DNA from 3 places in the Hylemonella sp. GW821-FHT10B10 genome. Region 3 is predicted to be linked to each of the others. Evidence: predicted binding sites of a transcription regulator. Region 3 holds the regulator's gene; each other region holds the start of a gene.

Region 1 (6,327 bases), 170 kb from region 3:
TCGGTGTAACGCATGGCGGCGGCGCCATCGCCGTCACGACTGCCGAAGTTGCCTTGTCCGTCGATCAGCGGGTACCGCTGCGCAAAATCCTGCGCCATGCGCACGAGGGCGTCATAAGCGGCCTGGTCACCGTGCGGATGGAAACGACCCAGCACATCCCCCACCACCCGCGCGCTCTTCACCGGCCTGGCCGCCGTGTTGCTGTTGGGTCCGCTGTAACCCAGGCCCATGCGCGACATCGAGTACAGGATGCGTCGCTGCACCGGCTTCTGGCCGTCGCAGACATCGGGCAAAGCCCGGCCCTTGACCACGCTGAGCGCGTATTCGAGGTAGGCGCGTTGCGCGTAATGGGCCAGGGTCAGGGCATCGTCGCCGGCCGGATCGGCCATGGGGTCTAGCGTGGTGGAGTCCATCGTGTCTTCAGTAATTCAAGGCCCAGTACGACATGGCATCGTCGATCCGGGTGGAAGCTTGTGCGGCACGCCAGGTCGGCGGCTTGAGAACGGCATACAAGGCCAGCACGGTACGCACGTAGTCTTGGGTCTCGCGGATGGGCGGCACTTGGTTGCCAGCCTTGCGCACCGTGCGCAGACCGGCGTTGTAGGCCGCCAGCGCCAGATCCGGGCGTTCAGGGAACTTGTTCAGCAGGCGGCGCAGGTGCTGGCTGCCGACCTGGATGTTGGTGCGCGCATCGGTCAACTGCCTCGCCACCGGTCGGCGCCGCATATCGGCCAGTCCATAACCACGCGCCGTGGCCGGCATGACCTGCATGAGGCCCACCGCCCCCCTGGGCGACACGGCGTCGGCATCAAAACCTGATTCGGTGGCGATCAGGGCCTGCAGCAATTCATAGTCGATATCGTGCGCGCGCGCGGCCTCGCGCAGCAAGTGGCGCACGGCCTTGTAGTCGGGCGAAATTTCGAAGAAGGCGTGCAGGCGCGTGGGCGCCATGGGCACGCCGCGCGCGCGTGTGGCGTCCTCGGGGGCCTCGTCGGAGAAATAGAGCTCGTAGCGCTCGTCCACGCGCTCGGTGGCGAAATGGGCCACGCCCTTTTCGTTGACATAGGCCCAGACGTCGGCACGCGCCGCGCTCTGCCCCAGCAGGAACAGCACGGCCAGCGCGGCAAAAACCGGGCGGATCAACATCAAATGTCCACCTCCACCGAATCCCCGTGCAATTCCATGAGCTCGCGGCGCGCAGCGGCCTCGCCCTTGCCCATGAGCTTGGTGATCTCGGTCTCGGTCTGCGCATTGTCGAAGGTGCCCAGGCGCACCTGCAACAGGCGACGCGTGTCGGGATTCAGCGTGGTCTCCCAGAGCTGCTCGGCATTCATTTCACCCAGTCCCTTGAAGCGGCTGATCTGGCAGCGCTCCTTGACCACCCCCTCCTTGGCGGACTTGTCCAGGATGGCGGTGAGCTCGCCCTCGTCCAGCGCATAGGCCTTGCTCGCGGCCTTCTTGCCCCGCGCCGGAATGTCCACGCGGAACAGCGGCGGGCGTGCCACATAGACATTACCGGCGTCGATGAGCTTGGGGAAATGGCGGAAAAAGAGCGTGAGCAGCAGCACCTGGATGTGGGAACCGTCCACGTCGGCATCACTCAGGATGCAGACCTTGCCATAACGCAGCCCACTCAGATCCGGCGTGTCGTCGGGGCCATGGGGATCGACACCGATGGCGACCGAGATGTCGTGAATTTCCGTGTTACCAAACAGGCGATCGCGCTCCACCTCCCAGGTGTTGAGCACCTTGCCGCGCAGAGGCAGGATGGCCTGGCTTTCCTTGTCGCGGCCCATCTTGGCGCTGCCGCCGGCCGAGTCGCCCTCTACCAGGAAGAGTTCGTTATGGGCGAGGTCGCGGCTTTCGCAGTCGGTCAGCTTGCCCGGCAGCACAGCCACACCCGAGCCCTTGCGTTTTTCCACCTTCTGGCCCGCGCGCTGGCGCGTCTGCGCGGCGCGGATGGCCAGCTCGGCCAGCTTCTTGCCGTACTCCACATGCTGGTTCAGCCAGAGCTCCAGCGTCGGGCGCACGAAGCTGGAAACCAGGCGCACGGCATCGCGCGAATTGAGCCGTTCCTTGATCTGCCCCTGGAACTGCGGGTCCAGCACCTTGGCGCTCAGCACGTAGCTGGCGCGGGCGAACACGTCTTCCGGCAACAGCTTCACACCCTTCGGTAAAAGGCTGTGCAGCTCGATGAAACTCTTGACCGCAGTAAAAAGGCCGTCACGCAGGCCGCTGTCGTGCGTACCGCCGGCGCTGGTGGGGATCAGGTTGACGTAGCTCTCACGCACCGGCGCGCCGTCTTCGGTGAAGGCCACGGCCCAGGCCGCGCCCTCGCCTTCGGCGAAGCTGTCGTTGTTCTCCGCGTACCCCTCGCCCTCGAAGAGCGGGATCACCGGGTCAGCAGGCAGCGACTGCATCAGGTAGTCACGCAGACCACCCTTGTAGAGCCAGGTCTGGGTCTCTTTGCTCTTCTCCACCGTCAACGTCACCGTCACGCCGGGCATCAGCACGGCCTTGCTGCGCAACAGGTGGGTGAGCTCGGCCATAGGCAGGGCGGCCGATTCGAAATACTTGGCATCGGGCCAGGCGCGCACTGTCGTGCCTTGCTTGCGGTCTCCCGCAGCCTGGGCCCGGGTGCTGAGCTTTTCCACGACGTCGCCGCCCGAAAAGGCCAGCGTCGCCACCTTGCCCTCGCGGTAGGTGCTGACCAGCAAACGCTTGGACAGGGCATTGGTGACCGACACGCCCACGCCATGCAGGCCGCCCGAGAAGCTGTAGGCCCCGCCCTGTCCCTTGTCGAACTTGCCGCCGGCGTGCAGTCGCGTGTAGACCAGCTCGATCACCGGGGCCTTTTCCTCGGGATGCAGGCCGAAGGGGATGCCGCGGCCATCGTCCTCGACGCTGACCGAACCATCGGCATGCAGGGTCACTGCGATCTTCTTGCCGTGGCCGGCCAGGGCCTCGTCCGCCGCGTTGTCCAGCACTTCCTGGATGATGTGCAGTGGATTGTCCGTCCGGGTGTACATGCCTGGACGCTGCTTGACCGGCTCCAGCCCTTTCAGGACGCGGATCGAGCCTTCGGAATATTCAGGGGTAGGTTTGACAGCCATGGCGCGGAATTGTAGACCCAGTCACCCGGATAGCTGGATAAACATACAGTTACAACTTAACCCTCACCGGCAAATCAGGAGCGAATTGGCTACAGTGCAACGATGAGCACACATAGCAACAAGAAACTCTCCATGGCCCAGGTCCTGATCTGCGGCGCCGCCATCGTCACACTCTCCATGGGCATACGCCACGGCTTCGGTCTCTGGCTGCAACCCGTCACCCAGACCCAGGGCTGGACCCGTGAGACCTTCGCCATGGCCATGGCCATCCAGAACCTGACCTGGGGCCTGGCTGGCATCTTCGCCGGCATGCTGGCCGACAAGTTCGGTGCCTTCAAGGTCATCATCGCTGGCGCCATCCTCTACGCCCTGGGCCTGATCGGCATGGCCAACGCGCCCACGCCCCTGCTCTTTGCGCTGAGCTGCGGCGTGCTGATCGGCGTAGCCCAGGCCGGCACCACCTATGCCGTGATCTACGGCGTGATCGGTCGCAACGTGAGTCTGGAGAAACGCTCCTGGGCCATGGGCGTGGCCGCAGCAGCAGGCTCCTTCGGCCAGTTCCTCATGGTGCCGGTCGAGGGCTTCCTCATCAGCAGCCTGGGCTGGCAACAGGCGTTGATGGCGCTGGGCATGGCGGCCCTGCTCATCATTCCGCTGGCCTGGGGCCTGCACGAACCTAGTTTTGCCGCCGGCACGGCGCCCAAGCGCGAGCAGTCCATCCTGCAGGCCCTGCGCGAGGCCTTCGCCTATCCCAGCTTCCAGCTGCTGATGGCAGGTTATTTCGTCTGCGGCTTCCAGGTGGTCTTCATCGGCGTGCACATGCCCAGTTATCTGAAAGACCACGGCCTCTCGCCCCAGGTGGCCAGTTATTCGCTGGCGCTGATCGGCCTGTTCAACGTCTTCGGGACTTATATCGCCGGCACCCTGGGCCAGCGCCTGGCCAAAAAGAACATCCTGGCCTTCATCTACTTTGCCCGCTCCATCGCCATCACGGTCTTCCTGCTGGTGCCGCTCACACCCATGAGTGTCTACATCTTCTCCGCCGTCATGGGTGTGTTGTGGCTGTCCACCGTGCCGCCCACCAATGCCATCGTGGCCCAGATCTTCGGCGTGGCCCATCTCTCCATGCTCGGTGGTTTCGTCTTCTTCAGCCACCAGGTCGGCTCATTCATGGGCGTCTGGCTGGGCGGTTACCTCTACGACAAGACGGGCAGCTACGACATCGTCTGGTACATCGCCATCGGGCTGGGCGTTGCCGCCGCCCTGGTCAACCTGCCGGTACGCGAGGCCGCGATCCGGCGACCCGAGGTGGCCCGCGCATGAAAAAGACCACACGCCAGTTGATTGCCTGGGCCTCGGCCCTGCTGTTGCTGCTGGCCGTGTTCGCGCTCTACACACGACCGGACTTCCTGCTGACCCTGGCCGACCAGCTCTGGGCCTGTTTCTGATCAGGACAATCCCGCCCCCGGCGGGGGACGGCGCATGGCAAACTCGGCCCATGAAGACCGAGACCATGAAAACCTTCATCATCACCGGCGCCTCCGACGGCATCGGCGCAGAACTGGCACGCCAGCTGGCGCAACGGCACGGCGCCGGCGCTGGCCTGGCGTTGGCCGCGCGCAAGGAAACCCAGCTTGAGGAAGTGGCCAGAGAGTGCCGCAGCCATGGCAGCGAGGTGCTGGTCGTGCCGACGGATGTGACCGACCCCGCCCAATGCCGTACCTTGATCGAGCGCAGCGTGGAACGCTTCGGCTGGCTCGATGCGCTGGTCAACAACGCCGGCGTCTCGGCCCAGGCCCTGTTCGAACAGGTCCAGCCGGAAGACCTGGGCTGGTACGAAGACCTGATGCGCGTGAATCTCTGGGGCAGCGTCTGGTGCACACACGCCGCCCTGCCCCACCTCAAGGCCAGCCGCGGCCAGGTGGTGGCCGTCTCGTCCCTGGCCGGCCTGATCGGCGTGCCAGGGCGCACGGCCTACAGCGCCAGCAAATTCGCCATGAGCGGTTTTTTCGAAGCACTGCGCGCCGAGCTCAAGCCGGCCGGCGTGGCCGTGACCACGGCCTACCCCGGTGTGGTCGCCACCCAGATCCGCTACCGTGGCCTCAATGCGGCGGGCGTTGCCGCCGGCTCGAGCGGCCTGAAAGAAGACGACGCCATGCCGGTCGAGGTCTGCGCACGTCTCATCCTTGACGGCATGGCGCGGCGCCAGCGTGAAGTGGTCATGAGCAGCAAGGGCAAGCTGGGGCGTTACCTCAAGCTGCTGGCCCCCGGCCTGGTGGAGCGCATGGCCCTGGCTGCGCTCAAGGACGAGGTCAAGCCGAAATGAGCCTGCCCCCCGTGCACGGCACGGAGGCGCCTTCGGCCTGGGTCCGGCGCTGGTCGCATCTGGTCCGTCCGGGAGGCGACGTGCTGGACGTGGCCTGCGGCCATGGCCGCCACCTGCGCTGGTTCGCGAGGCACGGCCACCCGGTGACCGGTGTGGACCGCTCACCCGAGGCCATCGCTGCCGTGGCTACCCTGGGCAAGGCGGTGCAGGCCGACATCGAAAACGGCCCCTGGCCCCTGCTGCGGGACGGCCAGCCCCAGACCTTCGACGCCGTAGTCGTCACCAATTACCTCTGGCGCACCCTGTTCCCCGTGCTGCTGCAAAGCCTGGCACCGGGTGGCCTGCTGATTTACGAAACCTTTACCGCAGGCAACGAGACCGTGGGCAAACCCTCGCGCCCGGATTTCCTGTTGCGACCCGGTGAGCTGCTGGAGGTCTGCAGCACCCTGCGCATCGTGGCCTATGAAGACGGTTATCTGGCTGCACCGGAGCGTTATGTGCAGCGCATCACAGCCGTGCGCGAGACGGGTCTGTCCACGGATGGCGCACCCGCGCGTTATCCACTCTGAGGCTGGGCCCCCAGGGCCGGGCTCCACCCTCGGTAGAATGCTTCTTTGGCCTGAACTTAACTCTCTGCGGACATGACCTCCTCCCATCGCCAGATCACCGGCAGCATCGTCGCCCTCGTCACCCCCCTGCACGAGGACGGTAGCGTCGACTACCCCACGCTGCGCAAACTGATCGACTGGCACATTGCCGAGGGCACGGACTGCATCGGCGTGGTCGGCACCACGGGTGAATCGCCCACCGTCAACGTGGACGAGCACTGCGAAATCATCCGCGTCTCGGTCGAACAGGCCAAGGGCCGGGCACCCATCATGGCCGGTT
Region 2 (6,327 bases), 480 kb from region 3:
AAGCTCCAGCAGGCCCGTGAGCAGGTCTACCTGGCCGATGCCGCGGCACAGCTCGCGCGCGCGCAGCAACGCGCCTTTGCCGACCGGGAAAAACTCACTCGCCTGCTGGGCCTGTGGGGCACCCAGGCGCAATACACACTCGCCGCGCGACTGCCCGAGCCGCCTGCGCAGGCGCAGGCGCAGGCGCTCACCGACGTCGAAGCACGCGCGCTGCGTGAACGGCTGGACGTGCGATCTGCCGTGGCCGAGACCACCTATGTCGCCGACTCGCTGGGCATGGTGAAGACCGCAGGTTACCTGGACGGGTTGACACTGGCCTACAAACACAGCAGCACCGTGGACGGTACCGGTGAACGGGAACAGAAGCACGGCTGGGAGCTGGAACTGCCGCTGCCGATCTTCGACTGGGGTGGCGCACGCAATGCACGCGCCGAGGCGATCTACCTGCAATCTGCCGTGCGCGTGCGCAGCGTCGCCGTACAGGCGCGCAGTGAGGCGCGCGAGGCCTATCACGGCTGGCGCACCGCCTGGGACCTGGTGCGTCATTACCGCGAGGAAGTGGTGCCGCTGCGTCGTTTCATCAGTGACGAGACGCTGCTGCGCTACAACGGCATGCTCTCCAGCGTCTGGGACCTGTTGGGCGAGATGCGCGTGCAAAGCGTCGCGGTGAACCAGGCCCTGGAAGCGCAGCGCGACTTCTGGCTGGCCGACGCCGATCTGCAACTCACCCTGACTGCCACCTCGCCTGGCGCCTTGAGCGCGCTGCGCGGGACATCGACGCCCGCCGTTGCTGCCTCTTCAGGAGGGCATTGAACATGAACATGAAACGACGCAACTTCTTCGCCGGCGCCGCCATGACGGCGGTGGCCGCCGCCTCGGTCAGCAAGGTGGCCATGGCCGCGCTGCCCGAACCGGTGCTGATGGACACACCCGACACCGCACCGCCGCTGGTCCCGCCCACCGGCCGCCCCTACAACCCTGTCGTCACGCTCAACGGCTGGACCCTGCCCTGGCGCATGAACCAGGGCGTCAAGGAGTTTCATCTCGTGGCCGAACCCGTGGTGCGCGAGATCGCCCCGGGCATGAAAGCGCATCTCTGGGGCTACAACGGCCAGAGCCCGGGCCCCACCATCGAGGTGGTGGAAGGTGACCGCGTGCGCATCTTTGTCACCAACAAGCTGCCCGAGCACACCTCGGTGCACTGGCATGGCCAGCGCCTGCCCAGCGGCATGGACGGGGTCAGCGGCCTCACGCAGCCGGCCATCGAACCGGGCAAGACCTTCGTCTACGAGTTCATGGCGCGCCGGCCCGGCACCTTCATGTACCACCCGCACGCGGACGAGATGACGCAGATGGCCATGGGCATGATGGGCTTGTGGGTCACGCACCCCAAGACGAAGCACCCGTTGATCGGTGATGTACAGCGCGATTTCTGCTTCCTGCTCAATGCCTTTGACATCGAGCCCGGCAGCGCGACACCGAAGATCAACACCATGCTGGACTTCAACCTCTGGACCTGGAACAGCCGCGCCTTCCCCGGCATCGCCAGCCTGAACGTACGCCTGGGTGACAAGGTGCGCGTGCGTGTGGGCAACCTCACCATGACCAACCACCCCATGCACCTGCACGGCCACGAGTTCGTGGTGACCGGCAGCGATGGCGGGCCCTGGCCCCTGGGCGCTCGGGTGCCCGAGGTCACCACCGACATCGGCGTGGGCCAGATGCGGCAGTTCGAATTCATCGCCGACGAGGAAGGGGACTGGGCTTTCCACTGCCACAAGAGCCACCACACCATGAACCCCATGGGCCACGCCGTGCCCACCATGATCGGCGTGGACCACCGCGGCCTGGTCGGCAAGATCCAGAAGCTGGTGCCGGACTACATGGTCATGGGCGAGCGCGGCATGGCCGACATGGGCGAGATGGAAATGCCGCTGCCCGAAAACACCCTGCCCATGATGACCGGTACCGGCCCCTATGGCCCGCTGGAGATGGGCGGCATGTTCACCACGCTCAAGGTGCGCAAGAACCAGAAACCCGGTGACTACAGCGACCCGGGCTGGTACGCGCAACCGGCCGGCACGCAGGCCTGGGAATGGACAGGCCCCGCGCCGGCCCCCGCTGCCGCGCCAGCGGCCGCCACGCCCGACAGCGGCCAGCCCGCTGTCGAACTCAAGGCCGTCAAACCCGACGCACACTCACAACACCACTGAACCACCATGAACATCATTACCTTACTTCTGGGCGCCACCCTGGTGGCAGCTTCTCCCGCCTGGGCCCATGGCAGCGGCGCCGCCGCTCATCCGGCGGCGGTCGCCGAACAGCAGGACTGGGGCATAGCCGGCGACGCGAAGCGGGCGCAGCGCACCATCACGCTCACCATGACCGACGCCATGCGCTTCAGCCCGGACCGCATCGAGGTGCGGCAAGGCGATACCGTACGCCTGCGTGTGCGCAACACCGGCAAACTGCAACACGAGCTCGTGCTGGGCACACGCCAGGCGCTGGAGGCGCACGCGGCCGTGATGCTCAAGCACCCGGACATGGAACACGACGAGGCGCACATGGTGCACGTCGCAGCAGGCAAGACGGGCGAAATCGTCTGGACCTTCAACCGCGCCGGCGAGTTCGAGTTCGCCTGTCTCATCGCTGGCCACTTCCAGGCCGGCATGAAGGGCACCATCACCGTTCGCTGAAGGAGCACACCATGCAACGACGCCATCTCCTCCATACCGCCACCGCCATGGCCACCACGATGCTGGCTGGCCTCGCGCTCGCAGCGCCCGGCCGCCCGCTGATCGAAGTCTGGAAAACACCGACCTGCGGCTGCTGTCACGACTGGGTAGCGCATCTCCAGGCCAACGGCTTTGACGTGAAGACGCACGACGTGAGCGAGACCGTCAAGCGCGAGCAGCGACTGCGCCTGGGTCTGGCCGACCGTTACGGCTCCTGCCATACCGGGCTGATCGGCAGCTACCTGCTGGAGGGCCATGTGCCCGCGCGCGAGATCCGGCGCCTGCTCAAGGAGAAGCCGGCCGCCGTCGGACTGGCTGTACCGGGCATGCCCGTGGGCTCGCCCGGCATGGGCGGCCCCGAATACCGCGGCCACAAGGCCCCTTACGACGTGCTTCTGGTGCGACGCGATACAACGGCCAGCGTCTTTCAGTCCTACCGATAATTCAACCCATTCTGCTTCCGGAACTGCCATGAACAAGTTTTCACTGATTGCCTTTTCCCTGCTGCTTTCCAGCATCACTGCCGCCCAGGCCCACGAAACGGGCGCGCCGCACGGCCACGAAGCCAAGGGCGCACCGGTCGCGACCAAGGCGGCTCTGCCCCTGGTTGAAGCTCTCGTACGCACCGTCGACAAATCGGCGAAGAAGATCACGCTCAGGCACGGCGAGATTCCCAACTTGGACATGGGCCCCATGACCATGGTGTTCCAGGTACAGGATGTCGCGCTGCTGGACAAGGTCAAAGCAGGTGACAAGGTTCGCTTCACCGCCGACCAGATCAAGGGCGCCTACACGGTGCTCACGATCGAGCCCGCGAACTAGGACGCGCATCCCTCTAGCCTGGACAGGGCCTAGAACAGGCTGCCTTGTCCCTCGGCCAGGCCGGGGCGAAACTGCGAAAGATCGAGCTCGATGCGCTCGCGGTTCAGGCCGAGCCGGGCGCAGGCCTTGTGAAAACGTTGGTGGATCAGCGCGGCCCAGGTGCCGCTGCCTGTCATGCGCGTGGCGTAGTCGCTGTCATAGTCCTTGCCGCCACGCATATCCTGGATGCGAGCCATCACGCGCGCGGCGCGTTGCGGGTAGTGCAAGGCCAGCCACTGCCGGAACACCTCATTGAGTTCCCATGGCAGGCGTAACACAGTGTAGAAGGCGCTCCTGGCACCGGCCTGCGCCGCGGCCTCCAGCACCTGTTCCATGTCTTCGTTGATGAAAGGAATCTGCGGGGCCACGCTCACGCCCACAGGCACCCCGGCCTCGGCCAGGGTGCGGATGGTGCGCAGACGACGCTGGGGCGAGGCCGCACGCGGTTCCAGCTGGCGTGCGAGTTCACCGTCCAGCGTGGTGATGGTGATGTAGACCGCGGCCAGCCGGTCTGCCGCCATGGGCGCAATGAGGTCCAGGTCACGCTCCACGCCGCTGGACTTGCTGACCAGGGCAAAGGGATGGCGCGCATTGCGCAGCACCTCGATCAGCGAACGGGTGATCTTCAGCTCGCGCTCGACGGGCTGGTAGCAATCGGTGACGGTCCCGATGGCGATGTGGCCGGGCCGGTAGGCCGGGCGCGTGATCTCCTCGCGCAATCGCTGGGCCAAGCCGCGCTTGGCGATGATGATGCGTTCGAAGTCCAGTCCCGGTGACAGGCCCAGGTAACTGTGCGAAGGCCGCGCATAACAGTAGCTGCATCCATGCTCACAGCCGCGGTAGGGGTTGATGGAGAGGTCGAAGGCGATGTCGGGTGAGTCGTTGCGCACCAGCGCGCTGCGCGCATCCTCCCAGCGCACTTCCGTCGGCCGTCGGGGCGCATCCTCTGCCAGGGCCTCGTCCCAGGTTGACCAGCCATCGTCGAAGGCCGAGCGCACATCCTTCTCGAAGCGATGCGCGTTGCGCGTGGCAGCGCCCCGGCCCTTGAGGGACTGCAGAGGGATCTTGAATTCGCTCATGGTGGCCGCCTGTTCTGATGCAATCACGTCGCTCATAACTGTATGTATGTACAGTATATGAAAATCCATCTGCCCTGTCACGCCTGTCTGCTTCGTGACCACCCATCGGGGTACATGACCTTCCATCGACAGACTGCGGCACGCTGGCAACAGCCCGACCCTGAGCGCGCTGTCTGGGCCAGGCCAGTCGCTATAGTGAAGTGCATGACTGTCGCCGCCCTGCGCCATGAACTCCACGCACACCCTGCCCGATGGTTGGCATCGGGGCTGTGTGCCCTGGCGCTGCTGATGCTGGCCGCTTGCAGCAGCACGCCCAAATCCGGCGGCAGCGTGGCCAGCGGTCACAGCGAGTCAGGCCAAGCCTCTTTTTACGGCAATGAATTCCACGGTCGCAAGACGGCCAACGGCGAACGCTTCGACCAGGCCAAGCTGACAGCCGCGCACCGCACCCTGCCTTTCGGCACGCGACTCAAGGTCACCAACACGGAAAACGGCAAGAGCGTGCTGGTGCGTGTGAACGACCGCGGGCCTTTCGTGAAAGGCCGCATCATCGACCTCTCCAGCTCGGCCTTCAAGACCATCGCCAGCATCAACGCCGGCGTGGCACCCGTGCGCATCCAGGTGGTCGACTGACTGGCACAGGTCTCATCCGCGCTGCGCATAATCGGTGCCATGAGCACCCCTACCCTGCCCTACCCGGGCGCCATCACCGACGTGACCGGCATCGAAGTCGGTCATGACTCCGACCCGCGCCGTCCCACTGGCTGCAGTGTAGTGATCGCACGCGGCGGGGCCGTCGGCGGTGTGGACGTGCGCGGCGCCGCCCCCGGCACGCGCGAAACCGATCTGCTGCACCCCGGCAACCTGGTGCCGCACGTGCATGCCGTGCTGCTGGCAGGCGGCAGCGCCTGGGGCCTGGACGCGGCCGGTGGCGTGATGCGCTGGCTGGAGGAAAACGACATCGGACTGGACACAGGGCATGGCCTGGTGCCCATCGTGCCGGCGGCGGTGGTGTTCGACCTGGGCGTGGGCGACGGGCGCCTCCGCCCCGATGCCTCGTCCGGCCACCGGGCCTGTGTGGCCGCCAGCCGCAGCACGCCGGCGCAGGGCAATGTGGGCGCGGGCAGCGGCGCGCTGGTGGGCAAGATGCTGGGCATGGCACGCGCCATGAAAGGCGGTGTGGGCACGGCCTCGGTCAGCGCCAGCGGTTTCACCGTGGGCGCGCTGGTGGTCTGTAATGCCGTGGGCGACGTGCTGGAGCCGGCCACGGGACAGGTGATCGCCGGCGCCCGCACGGCCGATGGGCACGGCCTGCAAAACACCCGCAACGCGCTGCTGGCCGGGCATCTGCCGCAACACCTGCTGGCCGGCAACAACACCACCATTGGCGTGATCGCCACCGACGCAGTGTTGACCAAGCCACAGGCCCAGCGCCTGGCCCAGGTCGCGCACGATGGTCTGGCCCGTAGCATCAATCCCGTGCACACCATGCTCGATGGCGACACGCTGTTTGCGCTGGGCACGGGAGCCAGCGGCAAGAACGCCGACATGCTGCTGCTCGCCACATTGGCGGCCGAGGCCACGGCACGCGCTGTCGTCAACGCGGTGATGGCCGCACGCAGCCTGCGTCTGGCCGGCCAGACCTGGCCGGC
Region 3 (6,327 bases):
CGGTCCCCCATGGGCAAGGTGCCCTTTCTGGACACACCGTCCGGTCCGATTTCCGAATCCAGTGCCTGTGCGGAATACATCGAGACGGTCTATCCGCAGCGTCCCCTGCTTCCCGCAGATCCCTATGCCGCGGCCAAGGTACGGGAGCTGATCATTTACATGGAATTGCATCTGGAACTGGTGGCGCGCGACCTCTACGCCGAAGCCTTTTTTGGGGGCAAGGTCAGCGATGGTCTCAAGGAGCGCACCCGCAAGTTGCTGCTCAAGGGCGTTCACGGATTTTCCAAGCTGGTGAAGTTTTCGCCCTACGTGGCGGGCGCGGAGTTCACGCTGGCGGATTGTGCGGCGGTGGCCCATCTGCCCCTGGTGACCAGCGCCAGCAAGATCATCTATGGCGAGGATGTGCTGGCGGGCCTGCCCGTGCGCGACTACCTCAAGGTCATGGGCGCGCGGCCCCATGTGCAGACGGTCAACGCGGACCGCAAGACCAGCACCGAGCAGATGCTGGCCAAACTCGGCGCGAAGCCGGCCTAAGAGACTGTGAACAGGCGCTCAGTCAGCGCGAGACCTTCAGTGCTTCCGGATTCGCGATATTGCTGGGCTGGCCTTTGATGAAATTCACCACGTTGTCGAAGGCCGTACCGAAGTAGAGCTCGTAGCTTTCCTGCTCAACGTAGCCGATGTGCGGTGTGCAGATGCAATTTTCCAGGCGCAGCAGGGCATGGCCCTGCAGGATGGGTTCGGATTCGAACACATCGATCGCCGCCATGCCGGGGCGGCCGTGGTTGAGCGCGAGGATCAGAGCCTCGGGTTCCAGTAGTTCTGCGCGCGAGGTGTTGACCAGCAGCGCGGTGGGTTTCATTTGTGCCAGATCGGTGGCCGTGACGATGCCGCGCGTGGTCTCGTTCAGGCGCAGGTGCAGGCTGAGCACATCGCTTTGCTGAAAGAATTCCTCACGGCTGGCTGCAGCCTCGTAACCGTCCTGCACGGCCTTTTCACGGGAGGGCTCACGGCCCCAGACCAGTACGCGCATGCCGAACACCCGGCCGTAGCCGGCCAGCAGCTGCCCGATCTTGCCGTAGCCCCAGATGCCCAAGGTCTTGCCGCGCAGCACCGTGCCCAGGCCGAAGTTGGGCGGCATGGCGGCCGACTTCAGGCCGGATTGCTGCCAGGCGCCGTGCTTGAGATTGCCGATGTACTGCGGCAGGCGGCGCATGGCAGCCATGATGAGGGCCCAGGTCAGTTCGGCCGGTGCCACCGGTGAGCCGGTGCCTTCGGCCACGGCTATGCCACGTTCGGTACAGGCAGCCAGGTCGATATGGCTGCCGATGCGGCCGGTCTGGGCAATCAGCTTGAGGCGCGGCAGCTTTTCGACCAGCTGGCGGGTGATGGGGGTGCGTTCCCGGATCAGCACCAGCACGTCGGCATCACGCAGGCGGACCGAGAGCTGGCCCAGGCCTTTGACGGTGTTGGTGAAGATCTTGGGGGGATAGTCGGCCAGTTTGGCCGCGCAGTCCAGCTTGCGTACGACGTCCTGATAGTCGTCCAGAATCACGATGTTCATGCCGCTATTGTGCCTCGGCCTTCCGTGCGGGCTAACCCGCATGGTGGCAGGGTGCGGCGACGGAAAGGGCTCAGTGGCGTGCGGCTTCGCAGGCGGCCAGACGGTCGAGTTCGGCGCAGACGTCGGCCATACGGCCGGAGATCACCATGCGACCGACCTGCGAGCGGGGTTGGCCGGCTTCCATGACGCGCACCACGCGCAGCGGGCGTTGCATGGGGCGGCTGCGTACGGCGGCCAGGGCCGGGTTGCGTACGGATGGCAGCGCAGGAGCCATCATGGCGGGCCGACCGGGCGTAGCGGGTGCCAGCCAGCGCAGCAGGCCTTGCAGGGGAGTCCAGAGGGCGTAGGCGGTGTTCATCGTTGACCTTTCGGGGCGGGACGCAGCGCGTTCACATGAGCATGGTGTTGCGGATCAGGCCGACGGCCAGACCCTCAATCTCAAAGGGGTCACCCGGCTCGACCACGATGGTCTGGTAGTCGGGATTTTCGGGCAGCAGTTCGATCAGGTGCTTGTTGCGGCGAAAGCGCTTGACCGTGACCTCGTCACCCAGGCGCGCCACGACGATCTGGCCATTCTTGGCGTCCTTGGTGGACTGCACGGCCAGCAGGTCGCCGTCCATGATGCCGGCGTCGCGCATGGACATGCCGCGCACCTTGAGCAGGTAGTCGGGCTTGCGCTGGAACAGCGAGCTCTCGACGTAATAGGTCTGGTCTACATGTTCCTGCGCGAGAATGGGCGAACCGGCAGCCACACGCCCGATCAGGGGCAGGGCCAGTTGGGACAGGTCCGGCATGGGCAGGGAGAATTGCTTGATGCGCGATTCATTGATGGAACGCAGCGCCTCGCCTTGCAGGCGGATGCCACGCGAGGTGCCGCTGACCAGTTCGATCACGCCCTTGCGCGCCAAGGCCTGCAGATGCTCTTCGGCGGCGTTGGCCGACTTGAAGCCCAGTTCGGTGGCGATTTCGGCGCGCGTGGGCGGGGCGCCGGTGCGCGCAATGGCGCTCTGGATCAGGTCCAGAATCTGCTGCTGGCGGGCGGTCAGCTTGATCGGGTACTGCGGCAGGTCCATCGTGGCGACTCCTGTGGGTTGGATGGCAAGACGGCACTGTCTCGATATCCAGTAACTGTATTTTTAACCAGTTTCTAGGGAATTGCAAGTGGGGCAAGGAAAAATCGTGGTTTTGGGCACGGGAGGCACCATCGCCGGCCTGGCCGCCAGCGCGGCCGACAGCCGTGACTACGTGGCTGCGCAGAAGCCGGTAGGAGAGCTGTTGGCCGGTTTTGCGGCACCCGGCGGTAGCGAGCTGCTGAGCGAGCAGGTGGCCCAGATCGACAGCAAAGACATGGACCTGGTCGTATGGCAGAAGTTGTTACAACGCTGTGTTCACTGGCTGGCCCAGGCCGACGTGCAGGGGCTGGTCATCACCCATGGCACCGACACGCTGGAGGAGACTGCCTTTCTGTTGCAGACCCTTCTGGCGCCGCGCAAGCCCGTGGTGCTGACCTGTGCCATGCGCCCGGCCAATGCCCCGGATACCGACGGCCCGCAGAACCTGCGGGATGCTCTGGCGGTGGCCGCCTGCGCTGGGGCCCAGGGCGTGCTGGTCGTCTGTGCAGGTCGCATCCTCGGCGCGCAGGATGTGCAGAAGGTGCACAGTTCTAGGCTTGATGCCTTCAGCGCGGGCGAGGCGGGTGACGTCGGGCGAGTGCATCAGGGGCGCGTCGAGCGCGTACGTGACTGGCCCCTGTCGCAGCTACCCCAGGAGACTTTGCTGGAAGCCGTTCTGGGAGCCCCGGCCATGCCGCGCGTCGAGATCCTGCTCAGCCATGCCGCGGCCTGTGGTGCCACGGTCGATGCCCTGGCTGATCCGACGGTTGCTGCCCGGTACGGCGCCCCCCCCCTGCACGGTCTGGTGCTGGCCGGCACAGGTGGCGGCACGGTGCATCGAGAACTGGAGGCCGCTCTGCGACGGGCGCAGGTGGCGGGAGTCCGGGTGCGGCGCAGCACGCGCTGCGCTGATGGTTTTCTGCAGCCCAGGCCTGCCGACGAGTTTCCCGTGGCGGTGGGCCTGAGCCCGGTCAAGGCGCGGCTGGCCCTGATGCTGGAGCTGTTGGCTGAAGGCGAAACTTAAAGTTAAAGGGGCGGCACAAAAAACAAACGCCCCGCGGCAGGTGCGGGGCGTAGGCTGGAAGCGGGAGTCTCCTATTTGGCCAGTGCCTGCAGCGCGCGTGCCGTGATGTCTTCCACACTGCCCATGCCGCTGATGGCGCGGTACTGGGGCGCGGCGGCCGGATCCTTCTTGGCCCAGCTGCTGTAGTAGTCCACCAGGGGGCGGGTCTGGGCGCTGTAGACGTCCAGACGCTTCTTGACGGTCTCTTCCTTGTCGTCCTCGCGCTGCACCAGCGGTTCGCCGGTCACGTCGTCCTTGCCAGCGACCTTGGGCGGGTTGAACTTCACATGATAGGTGCGGCCCGAAGCAGGGTGTGAACGGCGACCGCTCATGCGTTCGATGATGGCCTCGAAGGGCACGTCGATTTCCAGCACGTAGTCCAGCTTCACGCCGGCCGCCTTCATGGCATCGGCTTGCGGGATGGTCCGCGGGAAACCGTCGAACAGGAAGCCCTTGGCGCAATCGGGCTGGGCGATGCGTTCCTTGACCAGGTTGATGATCAGGTCGTCACTGACCAGCGCACCCGATTCCATGACCGCCTTGGCCTGCAGGCCCAAGGGGGTTCCGGCCTTCACGGCGGCGCGCAGCATGTCGCCGGTGGAGATTTGCGGGATGCCGTATTTCTGGCAGATATAGGCGGCTTGCGTGCCCTTGCCGGCGCCGGGTGCGCCCAACAGGATCAGTCTCATGGATACCTCGGATGTTTTGGTGTTTTTTGCCAGCGAAAGCACCATGGCGGTGCAGATCGGCTGCATGACTGCGTTGAGGATAGCATGCCGTAACCTGAATGAAACTTACAGCCGCCAGGGCTGTTTTCCCCGCAACCTGCGGGGGCGTTTCAGGCGGCAAACAGCCGGCGTACGCGAGCCAGGTCTTCGGGGGTGTCCACACCCGCGCCTGGGGCCTGCTGCGTCACGTGCACGGCGATGCGGTGGCCGTGCCACATGGCACGCAACTGCTCCAGCGCCTCGGTGACCTCGATGGGAGCCTGCGGCAGCCTGGGGAATTGGCGCAGAAAGCCGGCGCGGTAGCCATAGATGCCGATGTGGCGCAGGGGCGCCGGATCGGGCAGGGTCTTCACACCCTGGGCAAACCCGTCGCGCCACCAGGCGATGGGCGCACGGCTGAAATACAGCGCCAGATCGCGCGCATCGAGCACCACCTTGACCACGTTGGGGTTCACAAAATCGGCCACATCGTGGATGGGGTGGGCGGCCGTGCTCATGCTGGCCTCGGGGCGTAGGCGTAACAGCTCGGCCACGGCCGAGACCAGCGCGGGATCGATCAGCGGCTCGTCGCCCTGCACATTGACGACCAGGGCCTCGTCGGGCAGGCCCAGCAGATCACAGGCCTCGGCCAGGCGGTCGCTGCCGCTGGGATGGTCGACGCGTGTGAGCACGGCCTCAACGCCCTGCTGCTCGCAGGCCCGCAGGATGTCGGGGCTGTCGCCCGCGACCACCACCCGCGTGCCTGCCGGCATGCCGCTGCTGACGCGCTGGGCCACGCGCACGATCATGGGTAGGCCGGCGATATCGGCCAGCGGTTTGTTGGGCAGGCGGGTCGAGGCCAGCCGCGCCGGGATCAGGACGGTGAAGGACATGGCTTCAGAGTCCGAGTTCTTCGTCGCTCAGGGTGCGTGCCTCGTTTTCCAGCAGCACAGGGATGCCGTCGCGGATCGGGTAGGCCAGGCGGGCGCTGCGCGAGGTCAGTTCCTGCTTCTCACGGTTGTATTCGAGCGGGCCCTTGGTCACGGGGCAGACCAGCAGTTCAAGGAGTCGGGTGTCCATGTGGGGATGATAGCCGCGTCGCTTCGAGCAGGCGGTCCAGTGCGGCGTAAAAAGCGGGCTCGGGCGCGAAGTTCAGCGGCACTGCCAGCGCGTCGGGGTGGTGGGCCCAGAGCTTGAGGGCGTCCTTCTCGGTGCACAGCAGGGTGTAATCCCGGTCGAGCGGGCGTTGCCATCCGGCGTAGTCGTCGTGGTCGGGCCGGGCCGCGGTAAGCGACAGCGGCAGGCCCAGTGCCTGGAGCATGTCGAAGAAGGCCTGGGGCCGTGCTGTGCCGGCGACGGCGAGCAGGGGGCGCCCATCCCGTGCCAGGGCCACCAGGTCCACGCGGCTGCCGTCACTGCGCACCGCCTGCATGGCCAGCGCACGTTGTGCGGTGTAGCCGGTGAAGGCCGGCCTGCTGCCGGTGTGCAACACCAGGTCCACATAACGCGGCCAGGGCTCGCGCAGGGGGCCGGCCGGTAGCAGGAGGCCATTGCCAACGCCGCGGTCGTCGAAGACGCAGATCTCGATATCGCGCGCCAGCGCGTAGTGCTGCAGGCCATCGTCGCTGACCAGCACGTCGGTTTGCGGATAGGCCTGCAGCAGGGCGTGCGCGGCTTCGATGCGGCGTGTCGCCACAAAGACCGGTACGCCGGTGTTGCGGTGAATCAGGGCTGGCTCGTCGCCCACGTCGTGCACAGGACTGTCGGCGCGTACTTCGCGGCAGTCCAGGGTGCGACGACCATAACCACGCGAGACCACGCCAGGGTGCAGGCCGCGTGACTGCAGGTGTTTGACCAGGGCCATCACCACAGGTGTCTTGC

Evidence for each region. Region 3 encodes LexA, which represses DNA repair genes until DNA is damaged. Its sites were predicted from a motif close to ACTGTATNNNNATACAGT; they were not measured.
Region 1: the regulator LexA is predicted to act here: its motif matches at 3,146-3,163, upstream of AC07NT_RS03850 (DNA topoisomerase IV subunit B).
Region 2: the regulator LexA is predicted to act here: its motif matches at 4,713-4,730, upstream of AC07NT_RS02280 (PA0069 family radical SAM protein).

Annotation. Positions count from the first base shown of each region.
Region 1 is NZ_JBWKNN010000001.1:776,574-782,900, reverse strand. It holds gene parC (DNA topoisomerase IV subunit A) at 1-413, opposite strand, end outside; gene AC07NT_RS03855 (lytic transglycosylase domain-containing protein) at 421-1,146, opposite strand; gene AC07NT_RS03850 (DNA topoisomerase IV subunit B) at 1,146-3,113, opposite strand; gene AC07NT_RS03845 (MFS transporter) at 3,216-4,436, shown strand; gene AC07NT_RS03840 (hypothetical protein) at 4,433-4,561, shown strand; gene AC07NT_RS03835 (SDR family oxidoreductase) at 4,627-5,439, shown strand; gene AC07NT_RS03830 (class I SAM-dependent methyltransferase) at 5,436-6,008, shown strand; gene dapA (4-hydroxy-tetrahydrodipicolinate synthase) at 6,081-6,327, shown strand, end outside.
Region 2 is NZ_JBWKNN010000001.1:474,140-480,466, reverse strand. It holds gene AC07NT_RS02305 (TolC family protein) at 1-813, shown strand, start outside; gene AC07NT_RS02300 (multicopper oxidase family protein) at 822-2,213, shown strand; gene AC07NT_RS02295 (cupredoxin domain-containing protein) at 2,220-2,696, shown strand; gene AC07NT_RS02290 (DUF411 domain-containing protein) at 2,708-3,178, shown strand; gene AC07NT_RS02285 (copper-binding protein) at 3,207-3,557, shown strand; gene AC07NT_RS02280 (PA0069 family radical SAM protein) at 3,587-4,675, opposite strand; gene AC07NT_RS02275 (septal ring lytic transglycosylase RlpA family protein) at 4,880-5,308, shown strand; gene AC07NT_RS02270 (P1 family peptidase) at 5,348-6,327, shown strand, end outside.
Region 3 is NZ_JBWKNN010000001.1:949,391-955,717, forward strand. It holds gene AC07NT_RS04675 (glutathione S-transferase) at 1-534, shown strand, start outside; gene AC07NT_RS04680 (D-2-hydroxyacid dehydrogenase family protein) at 557-1,564, opposite strand; gene AC07NT_RS04685 (hypothetical protein) at 1,635-1,922, opposite strand; gene lexA (transcriptional repressor LexA) at 1,954-2,637, opposite strand; gene AC07NT_RS04695 (asparaginase) at 2,744-3,700, shown strand; gene adk (adenylate kinase) at 3,772-4,428, opposite strand; gene kdsB (3-deoxy-manno-octulosonate cytidylyltransferase) at 4,578-5,339, opposite strand; gene AC07NT_RS04710 (Trm112 family protein) at 5,344-5,526, opposite strand; gene lpxK (tetraacyldisaccharide 4'-kinase) at 5,507-6,327, opposite strand, start outside.